One region of the Nostoc sp. JL31 genome, then DNA from elsewhere that is predicted to be linked to it. Evidence: predicted binding sites of a transcription regulator. Region 1 holds the regulator's gene; each other region holds the start of a gene.
The links. The regulator HrcA, encoded in region 1, represses chaperone genes, less so after heat shock. The targets are predictions, from matches to a motif close to TTAGCACTCNNGANTCNNGAGTGCTAA.
Positions count from the first base shown of each region.

Region 2: the regulator HrcA is predicted to act here: its motif matches at 1,664-1,690, upstream of groL (chaperonin GroEL).
Region 3: the regulator HrcA is predicted to act here: its motif matches at 1,491-1,517, upstream of groES (co-chaperone GroES).

Region 1 covers NZ_JABXKO010000048.1:49-3,336, reverse strand. Annotated here, with positions in the region: gene HWQ43_RS12480 (DUF3352 domain-containing protein) at 1-180, opposite strand, end outside; gene HWQ43_RS12475 (rhodanese-like domain-containing protein) at 339-671, shown strand; gene hrcA (heat-inducible transcriptional repressor HrcA) at 1,139-2,290, shown strand; gene HWQ43_RS12465 (DUF2834 domain-containing protein) at 2,388-3,062, shown strand.
Region 2 covers NZ_JABXKO010000092.1:13,374-16,661, forward strand. Annotated here, with positions in the region: gene HWQ43_RS21315 (DUF4351 domain-containing protein) at 70-420, shown strand; gene HWQ43_RS21320 (MraY family glycosyltransferase) at 483-1,565, opposite strand; gene groL (chaperonin GroEL) at 1,723-3,288, shown strand, end outside.
Region 3 covers NZ_JABXKO010000021.1:26,146-29,433, forward strand. Annotated here, with positions in the region: gene HWQ43_RS03510 (response regulator transcription factor) at 1-430, opposite strand, end outside; gene groES (co-chaperone GroES) at 1,536-1,847, shown strand; gene groL (chaperonin GroEL) at 1,950-3,288, shown strand, end outside.

The DNA.
Region 1 (3,288 bases):
TAATAATGAAACCATTGCAGGGGAAAGCTTTGACACGAATATGGCTGCACTAGGCCCAGAGGTAGAAGCAATAAGGTTAGCCGGACTTTTCGCGAAAAACCAGTAAAAGCCTGCGATCGCAATTAGCAATGCGATCGCCCCAGCTACGATAAAACCGATAAATGAACGTTGCCTATTCACATTAAACCTATTAAAAAAGACGGTTTACAGCCATTTAAGCAGAAAGCCTAGCAGAATTAATCAACCCTCTTGAGAATGGATACTCATGCAAAGGCAGAGATTTTCTGCCACCATGAATAGGATTAGGACTGTTTATAGGGAATTCTTTTACTCAACCCATGAACCAAATTAGTGTAGAAGAACTGGCGCAACGTCTTTCTTCTAGTGATGCAAGTATTCAGCTAGTAGATGTGCGTGAACCACAAGAATTGGCGATCGCTAGCATTGAGGGCTTTGTCAACCTACCTTTAAGTCAATTTACCGAATGGGGAGATCAAGTACCTACCCTCTTCAATCCCCAAGCCGAAACCTTGGTGTTATGCCACCACGGCATCCGCTCTGCCCAAATGTGCCAGTGGTTGATTGCTCAAGGTTTTACAAATGTGCAAAATATTTCGGGTGGTATTGATGCCTATTCCCAATTAGTAGACCCTTCAATTCCCCAGTATTAGCTTCTGCTCGGATACATCATTCAGATGGAACTTACTCTTCCATCTAACTTTTGCTATGCTAAAGATAGAAGTACATCAATTTAGAGGCTTGCCGGAAAGTTTAAAATTTGGGCATCAAGTACATCTGCACAAAAATGTTGGATTGCTCTAAATTACAGTTCGGTAGTAGCCTCTGAAGAGAATACGTATCTAATAATACTGTTGCAAGCAGAAAATTATGCAAAAGTACGGTTAGAAAAAAGCATCGGAAGGGTACATTATAACTAGCAGCTTTTGCAAAAAAATTGAGCTACTATTTCAACCCTAATCTTAAAAAAATGCTTTGTACATAAACTTTAAAAATACTTATCATAATATAGTTATATAATTTGATACCTTAATAAATTATTAATATTTTCTGTTTTCGATTAAATCCACAAATTTCTTGAGAGTTTGATTAAAATTTGCCTTCAGCAAAACATACCATAATGGAAGTTCAGTTAACAAATCGACAACAGCATATACTTTGGGCAACGGTACGTCACTACATTGCTACGGCAGAGCCAGTTGGTTCAAAGGCTTTGGTTGAGGAGTACGATCTGGGTGTCAGCTCGGCGACAATTCGCAATGTGATGGGCGTTTTAGAAAAGTCTGGATTACTCTACCAACCACACGCTTCTGCTGGACGTGTACCTTCAGATTCAGGCTATCGCATTTATGTTGACCAGTTAATTACACCTTCTCTGCGTTCGCGCAGCGTGTCGCAGACAGACGCTACGCGTAGCTTGCTTCCACAAAGTGGTACGGAAAGTTTAGGGCGAGAAGTAGAGTTGGCACTGCAAAAGCATCTCCAGTGGGAAGATCGGAGTTTAGAAACCCTATTGCAAGGAGCCGCGCAGATTTTAGCAACCTTAAGTGGTTGTATTAGCTTGATCACTTTGCCGCAAACGACCACAGCATTATTGCGACATCTGCAATTAGTGCAAATTGAAGCCGGACGGATCATGCTGATTGTCGTAACTGATGGTTATGAGACACATTCCAAATTGATGGATTTGTCGCCAATACCAGAAGAAACCCAACGAGATTCAGAAGTAATCGATCGCGAGTTGCAGATTGTTTCTAACTTTTTGAATAATCACTTGCGGGGGCGAAGTCTGTTGGAATTAGCCTACCTCAACTGGAGCGAACTCGATCAGGAGTTCCAACGCTACGGGGAATTTTTGAAAAACTCAGTTGCCGAATTGACTCGTCGGACTCTTGCACCGAATGCAACCCAAATTATGGTTCGGGGTGTGTCAGAAGTTTTGCGCCAGCCAGAATTTTCTCAGTTACAGCAGGTACAAACAATTATCCACCTGTTGGAAGAAGAACAAGACCAACTGTGGCGATTAATATTTGAAGAACCAGAACCAGAGGATGGTGGAAAATCAAAGGTAACAGTTCGCATTGGTGCAGAAAATCCATTAGAACCGATACGTACCTGCACCTTGATTTCTTCTAACTATCGCCGAGGTTCGGTACCTGTAGGAAGTGTGGGAGTTTTAGGGCCAACGCGCCTAGATTATGAAAGTGCGATCGCAGTAGTAGCATCTGCTGCTGATTACCTCTCAGAAGCTTTCAGTTATTTCAATCCTTAAATCGTATCAAATGATATTTAGGGATAAACTACTACAGGTGTAAGCGGATATTTATAGCGGCAAAATCAATAATTAATACTATCTACCAAAATCTTTCATGGTTAGAAAAATTGCCTTTAGCTTGCTGTGGCTGGGATTTGTAGCTTATGCTTTTTTCCTCGCGCCTCCCGATCAACCCGGTACATTCGAATTAATTAAAAACCTTTCTATTGGCCAGTGGCAAGGCGTTAACCCGTTAGTCATAGCACTATTCAACCTCATGGGCATCTGGCCTCTTATTTACAGCGCAGTAGTCTTTATTGATGGTAGAGGACAAAAAATACCTGCTTGGCTGTTTTGTACTGCTTCTTTCGCAGTTGGTGCTTTTGCCTTGTTGCCGTACTTAGCTCTTAGAGAACCAAATAATCAGTTTCTCGGTCAAAAGAATACCTTACTCAAGCTACTAGATTCTCGTGTGACTGGTTTTGTGTTAACGGTAGCCACAGTTATTGTAGTTGCCTACGGTTTAACAGGAGGAGATTGGAGCAGTTTTGTGCAAGAGTGGCAAACTAACCGCTTCATCAATGTAATGAGCATAGATTTCTGCTTACTCTCCCTATTATTTCCCACATTGCTAGGGGATGATATGGTGCGTCGCGGTTGGAAAAATCCGCAGTTGTTCTGGTTAATAGTCTTGATACCGCTATTCGGTCCATTGATTTATTTATCTGTGCGTCCACCTTTACAAGAAGTGGGTATAGAGTCCATATCCAAGCAGCCAGCAACGAATTGAAGAATAAAGTGCATTTTTCACAATCCAAAATCTCAAATCCAAAGTGATATCACTAAAGTCCCCGCTTTTTCAAAGGTTTGGGGATTTTCTCTGGGTGCGTAAATCCCAAGAGAAAGTTTTTTCTAAAAGTACTTTACAAAACGCAATAAATTCTTTAAGATGTGTAACAGGTAGTCAAAACTACCTAATTCATCTGCAAATAATCGCATTTATAAAACAATGACAG
Region 2 (3,288 bases), on a different contig from region 1:
TCCCATATTAGTCAAAAGTTTGATTACAAAGACACGTTCGGAATTGAGCGATAAAGCACTTCAAAAAAAGTGCTAGATTTAATAGAAACAATTGTAGTTTACAAACTACCGCGTATCAGTCGTCAGGAGTTGATAATAATGTTTGGACTCGGTGATTTTGATATCAAAACTACCAGAATTTGTGAGGAAGTCCATGATGAAGTTTATGAAGAAGTCCGTGATGAAGTCAGGCAAGAACAGACTCTAGAGGTAGTCATGCGCCAGTTGCGACGACGCATTGGTAATTTGAGTCAGCAATTGTCAAAGCGCATCAGTCAGTTATCTATTGAACAGCTTGAAAATCTAGCCGAAGCACTGTTAGATTTTTCCACAGAAGGAGATTTAGTTGTTTGGCTGCAAGACAATTTAACTCAAACTTGAATTTTTTGTGGACAGAATAAACCATAGTAGGGCTAGCATTGCAATGCTCACCCTACCAGTAACTAAGGCTGTTGGCGTATCCTTTGCCAGACTGTAAAGCCCAAAAGCAGGATAATGCTACTGGCGGTTGTCAGCATCACAGCCAAACTCATACCTTGTATTCTCATCGCCAGCAAGTTGAAAACTAAGGTAATTGACCAAAGGGTAAACGCAGCATTGCGCTGGGAGAGTCCCCAAGCAAGTAAGCGGTGGTGCAGGTGGTCTTTGCCAGGAGTACTGAGAGGGTTATTTCCTGCTAGTAGCCGCCGCACAAAGACTTGAGTGGTGTCTAGCACCGGTAACAACAGAAATAAAACCGTAGGAATTAGCGCATAAACTGTGTTTTGTTGCAGTTTTCCTAAAATACTAGTTGCTGCCAGGACATAGCCGAAAAAGTATGCTCCGGCATCACCCATAATAATTCGTGACGGATGGAAATTATGGCGCAAAAATCCTAGTGCAGCACCTCCCAAAGCTGCAAGTACTAAGATTGCCGCGGCACGATTGTTAAATTGAGCTGCAACGCCCAACAAACTCATGGCGGTAATAAAGCTGATTCCTCCTGCCAAGCCATCCATACCATCCATCAAGTTGATGGCGTTGGTAATCCCTACTACCCATAGTACTGTTAGCAACATGGACAGAAGTGAGTCGATGGGAGTGCCAAACAGGACTTTGACACTGATGCCATTAGCTACCAATAATAGTGCCGTGACAATTTGCGCCCACAATCGCACAGAGGGCGGTAAGCCAAACTGATCGTCAATAAAGCCCACAAGGACTAATATCGAACCCCCCAACAGAATAGTGAGCACCTGAGCCAATACGTTTTGGAGTTCGATCGGTCGTAAAAGGCTAGCTAATACCAGCGCGGCAATCACGCCCGCGTAGATAGCCAGCCCCCCGGCATTAGGTAAAGGTTCTCGGTTGAGTCGCCGGGCGTTGGGTTGGTCAGCCCAACCTACCCGCAAGGCGAATTTGCGTACTGTCGGAATTAAACGCCAAGTTACAACCCAAGCTAAAAGGAACGTAAATACTACTGCCAACCAGCCGGTGCCGCTAGGGTCGGCAATACCAAGGGTTTTAAGGGAGTTGTCTAGATTCATCTCCCAATTCAAGCATTACTGCCAGTATCTAATATGAGCATCACCTGTATATTAATCAATTTTTTTATTTCCATTTGTAACTTGAGCGGTAGGAGAGATTAGCACTCTGGCGCTGTGAGTGCTAAATTGTCTAATGGAAGCGCTGGAGAAATGAAACATGGCGAAAATTATTGCATTTGACGAGGAATCTCGGAGAGCTCTAGAAAGGGGTGTTAACGCCCTTGCCGATGCTGTAAAAATCACCTTGGGGCCTAAAGGTCGCAATGTCCTTTTAGAGAAAAAATTTGGCGCACCTCAAATTGTCAACGATGGTATCACTGTTGCCAAGGAAATTGAATTAGAAGATCCTTTGGAAAATACTGGTGCAAGACTCATCCAGGAAGTGGCCTCAAAAACTAAAGATGTCGCTGGAGATGGTACAACCACCGCCACAGTTTTAGCACAAGCCTTAATTCGAGAAGGTTTGAAGAACGTCGCGGCAGGTAGTAACCCTGTTAGCTTGAGACGCGGGATCGACAAAACTATTGAGGCATTGGTACTGGAAATTGCCAAAATAGCCAAGCCAGTAGAAGGAAGTGCGATCGCTCAAGTTGCCACTGTTTCTGCTGGTAACGATGAAGAAGTTGGCCAAATGTTAGCTCAAGCAATGGAAAAAGTCACCAAAGATGGTGTAATTACCGTTGAAGAATCTAAATCTCTAACCACCGAACTAGAAGTAGTCGAGGGGATGCAGATTGACAGGGGTTATATTTCTCCCTACTTCGTCACCAACAACGAACGGCAAATCGTCGAATTTGAAAACGCCCGGATCTTAGTGACAGATAAAAAAATCAGCAGTATCCAAGATTTAGTGCCGATTTTGGAAAAAGTTGCCCGTTCTGGTCAGCCGTTGCTAATTATTGCTGAAGATGTCGAAGGTGATGCTTTGGCAACTTTGGTTGTGAACAAAGCGCGGGGTGTACTGGCCGTGGCTGCAATTAAAGCGCCTGGGTTTGGTGATCGCCGCAAAGCTTTGTTAGAAGATATTGCGATTCTCACCGATGGACAGTTGATTTCGGAAGAAATCGGCTTAAGCTTGGATACCGCTGCTCTAGAAGCGCTGGGAACAGCCCGCAAAATCACCATTGACAAAGAAAGCACCACAATTGTCGCTGGCAGTGTCACCAAGCCAGAGGTACAAAAGCGGATTGGTCAAATTCGCAGACAGTTGGAAGAAACTGATTCTGAATACGATCAAGAAAAACTGCAAGAACGCATCGCCAAGCTCGCTGGCGGCGTGGCAGTGATCAAGGTGGGTGCGGCAACCGAAACCGAACTCAAAGACCGTAAACTGCGGATTGAAGACGCGCTGAACGCTACTAAAGCTGCTGTAGAAGAAGGTATTGTTCCTGGTGGTGGGACAACCTTGATTCACTTAGCTAAGGCGGTAGAAGCGATTAAAAAGACCTTACAAAATGATGAAGAAAGAATTGGGGCTGATATTGTCGAACGAGCGCTAGAAGCCCCCTTGCGCCAAATAGCAGACAACGCCGGTGCTGAAGGTTCTGTAATTGTCTCGAAAGTCCGGGATAGCGACTTCAACATTGGCTACAACGCTGCTACTGGCGAATTTGAAGACTTGATTGCTGCTGGTATTATCGACCCTGCCAAAGTTGTGCGTTCAGCTTTGCAAAACGCTGGTTCCATTGCTGGTTTGGTCTTAACCACCGAAGCGATCGTTGTT
Region 3 (3,288 bases), on a different contig from region 1:
TCCAACGGATAGTTTGTTTCAGCGAGGATTCAACTTGCGCTACGAGTTCTTCTGGTTCAAAGGGCTTGACCATATAAACATCAGCACCTTTGTTTAGACCTTTAACTCGGTCTGCACTTTGTCCCTTAGCTGAAAGGAAAAGAACCGGAATCCAGCTGGTGCGTTCGTTTTGCCGGACTTGTTCCACAAAAGTATATCCGTCCATTTCCGGCATCATCACATCGCAGATGATCATGTCTGGAACATCTTGCTCTAAAATTTCCAGAGCTTCACGTCCATTCTCAGCGGTGATGACTTCATATCCCCGGAATTCTAAGTAATCCTTCACCAGCAAGATGAGGTTAGGGTCATCATCAATCAATAGAAGTCGTTTGTGATCTTTCATGCTGGGCTCTTTCATAGCAGTGGCACTTGTCGCGCTTCGGTCCATCAAAGTCTTGAATATTTATCCTCTATGGTGGGTTATTCGAGATGTTGTCCTTTTTCCTACTTAACTTGCCTTTGCTGTCTCGAAGTCTCAAAAATGCCGAGCACTTTCAATAGACTAGTAGCTCGATAGCAAAAGTCCAGCAACGATACGTATAGCAGTAGTATCTATAATGCGCTATTATATATCGCTTTGAAAGGGGCGGGGTAAAAAACACTGATTAAATAATAATCTTTCGGACTCACAAGTAAGTATTGGCTTAAAGATGACCCTACCTCAAAACCAACCCGCACTTTCTTAAAGCTTACTGCCATACCATATCTTTTGGTTGTTAAGCCTCTATGAGGTGTTCACAAGAAACTAGGGAAGTTTCTGGCAAAAGATGGATTGAAAACGCATATTCTCCTACCACCTTATTGCCTATTCAGTGTTCTCGGATAATCCGCAGGGTAACTTCCAGGTTTGCTTGGCGATACCAGACACCATCAGGGTAAACCACCATTATGGGTCTAGAAGAAGAAACACGCAAGCAATTGGCTTTAGTTTTATAGACGCAAATAGAATGACTTTAGTGCGGCTCATCGAGTTTTAAATCTTTAAGTCGCTTTTTTAAGTAATCCCAGAATTCCAGACTAGCTCGTTTTGAGCAGCAATTGTCTGGTCAGCGCAAATAAAAATGTGTCGCTGAATTTTTGCAAGTCCTAAACTTTCTACACAATTACTCAGGATCTTATGTTCCAGGGACTTAGTGGTTTTGGGAATTTGATGGCTGGACTGGATCGCTGTCACTGTATTGTTACTGATCGAGCGGCTCCCTGATTACAGTTCTATAACAATTTGCAAGCTTTGCAAATCAAAGTTGACTGGGTTGACTGGGGAGTGGGGAATAGGGAAGAATTTTCATAACTCTTAATTCTCCACTCCCTACTCTCTTCGTAACTTACAGAACAAAACCCGCAAGGTATAAACAATTAAGCATTTATACTTAAGTACATCTATGACCTTCTAGTTCGGGAACCCGTACTCAAGGCATTCTTGCCATTGGACGCCACTTTTCGGTAAATTAGCACTCAGGAGTTGAGAGTGCTAAACTCTGGAGAAAATAATTATGGCTGCTTTATCTCTAAGCGTTTCTACAGTTAAACCTTTAGGCGATCGCGTTTTCGTAAAAGTGAGCGCCTCTGAGGAAAAGACCGCTGGTGGTCTGTATTTGCCCGATACCGCCAAGGAAAAGCCCCAAGTAGGGGAAGTAGTGGCCCTTGGTCCTGGCAAGCGTAATGACGATGGAAACCGTCAGGAATTGGAAATTAAAGTCGGCGATAAGGTGCTGTACTCTAAGTACGCTGGTACTGACATCAAGCTCGGCACTGAAGAATATGTACTGCTTTCTGAAAAAGATATTTTAGCAGTTGTTATCTAGTGGTCATTAGTCATTGGTCATTAGTCATTAGCCAATGACAAAGGACAAATGACAAATGACGAAGAACAAAAGACAAATGACAAAGGACAACTAAGAATAATTATGGCAAAGCGCATTATCTACAACGAAAACGCCCGTCGCGCCTTGGAACGAGGCATTGACATCCTGGCTGAGGCTGTAGCTGTTACCCTTGGCCCCAAAGGTCGTAACGTAGTCCTAGAAAAGAAATTTGGCGCACCGCAAATTGTTAATGACGGTGTAACGATCGCCAAAGAAATCGAATTAGAAGACCACATTGAAAACACTGGCGTAGCTCTGATTCGTCAAGCTGCTTCTAAGACCAATGATGCTGCGGGCGATGGCACAACCACTGCTACCGTTTTAGCTCATGCGATCGTCAAAGAAGGCTTGCGGAACGTTGCAGCTGGTGCTAACGCAATTTCGCTGAAGCGTGGTATTGATAAAGCTACTGCCTTTTTGGTAGACAAAATCAAAGAACACGCCCGTCCAGTGGAAGATTCCAAAGCCATTGCCCAAGTTGGTGCAATCTCAGCTGGTAATGACGAAGAAGTCGGTCAGATGATTGCCCAAGCAATGGACAAGGTGGGTAAGGAAGGCGTAATTTCCCTAGAAGAAGGGAAATCTATGTTCACCGAGTTGGAAATCACTGAAGGGATGCGCTTTGACAAAGGCTACATCTCTCCTTATTTCGCTACCGACCCTGAGCGGATGGAAGCGGTTTTTGATGAGCCTTTCATACTGCTGACCGATAAGAAAATCGCTTTGGTACAAGACCTCGTACCAGTGTTAGAGCAAGTAGCTCGTGCTGGTCGTCCTTTGGTGATTATCGCCGAAGATATTGAAAAAGAAGCTTTGGCAACCTTGGTAGTAAACCGTTTGCGCGGTGTACTGAACGTGGCTGCTGTTAAGGCTCCTGGCTTTGGCGATCGCCGCAAAGCACTACTAGAAGACATCGCTGTTTTAACTGGTGGTCAACTAATTACCGAAGATGCTGGTCTGAAGCTAGATAACACCAAGCTGGATAGCCTGGGTAAAGCTCGCCGGATCACCATTACCAAGGACAGCACCACAATTGTTGCCGAAGGTAACGAAGCTGCTGTTAAGGCTCGTGTCGAACAGATTCGTCGTCAAATCGATGAAACCGAATCTTCTTACGACAAAGAGAAATTACAAGAGCGTCTTGCTAAACTCTCTGGTGGTGTTGCTGTAGTGAAAGTGGGTGCAGCAACCGAAACCGAAATGAAAGACAAGAAGTTGCGCCTAGAAGACGCTATCAACGCTACCAAAGCTGCTGTGGAAGAAGGTATCGTTCCTGGTGGTGGTACAACTCTGGCTCACCTTGCTCCTGAATTGGAAGTTTGGGCAAAGAGCAATCTTAAGGATGAAGAGTTGATTGGTGCGTTGATTGTCGTTCGTGCCT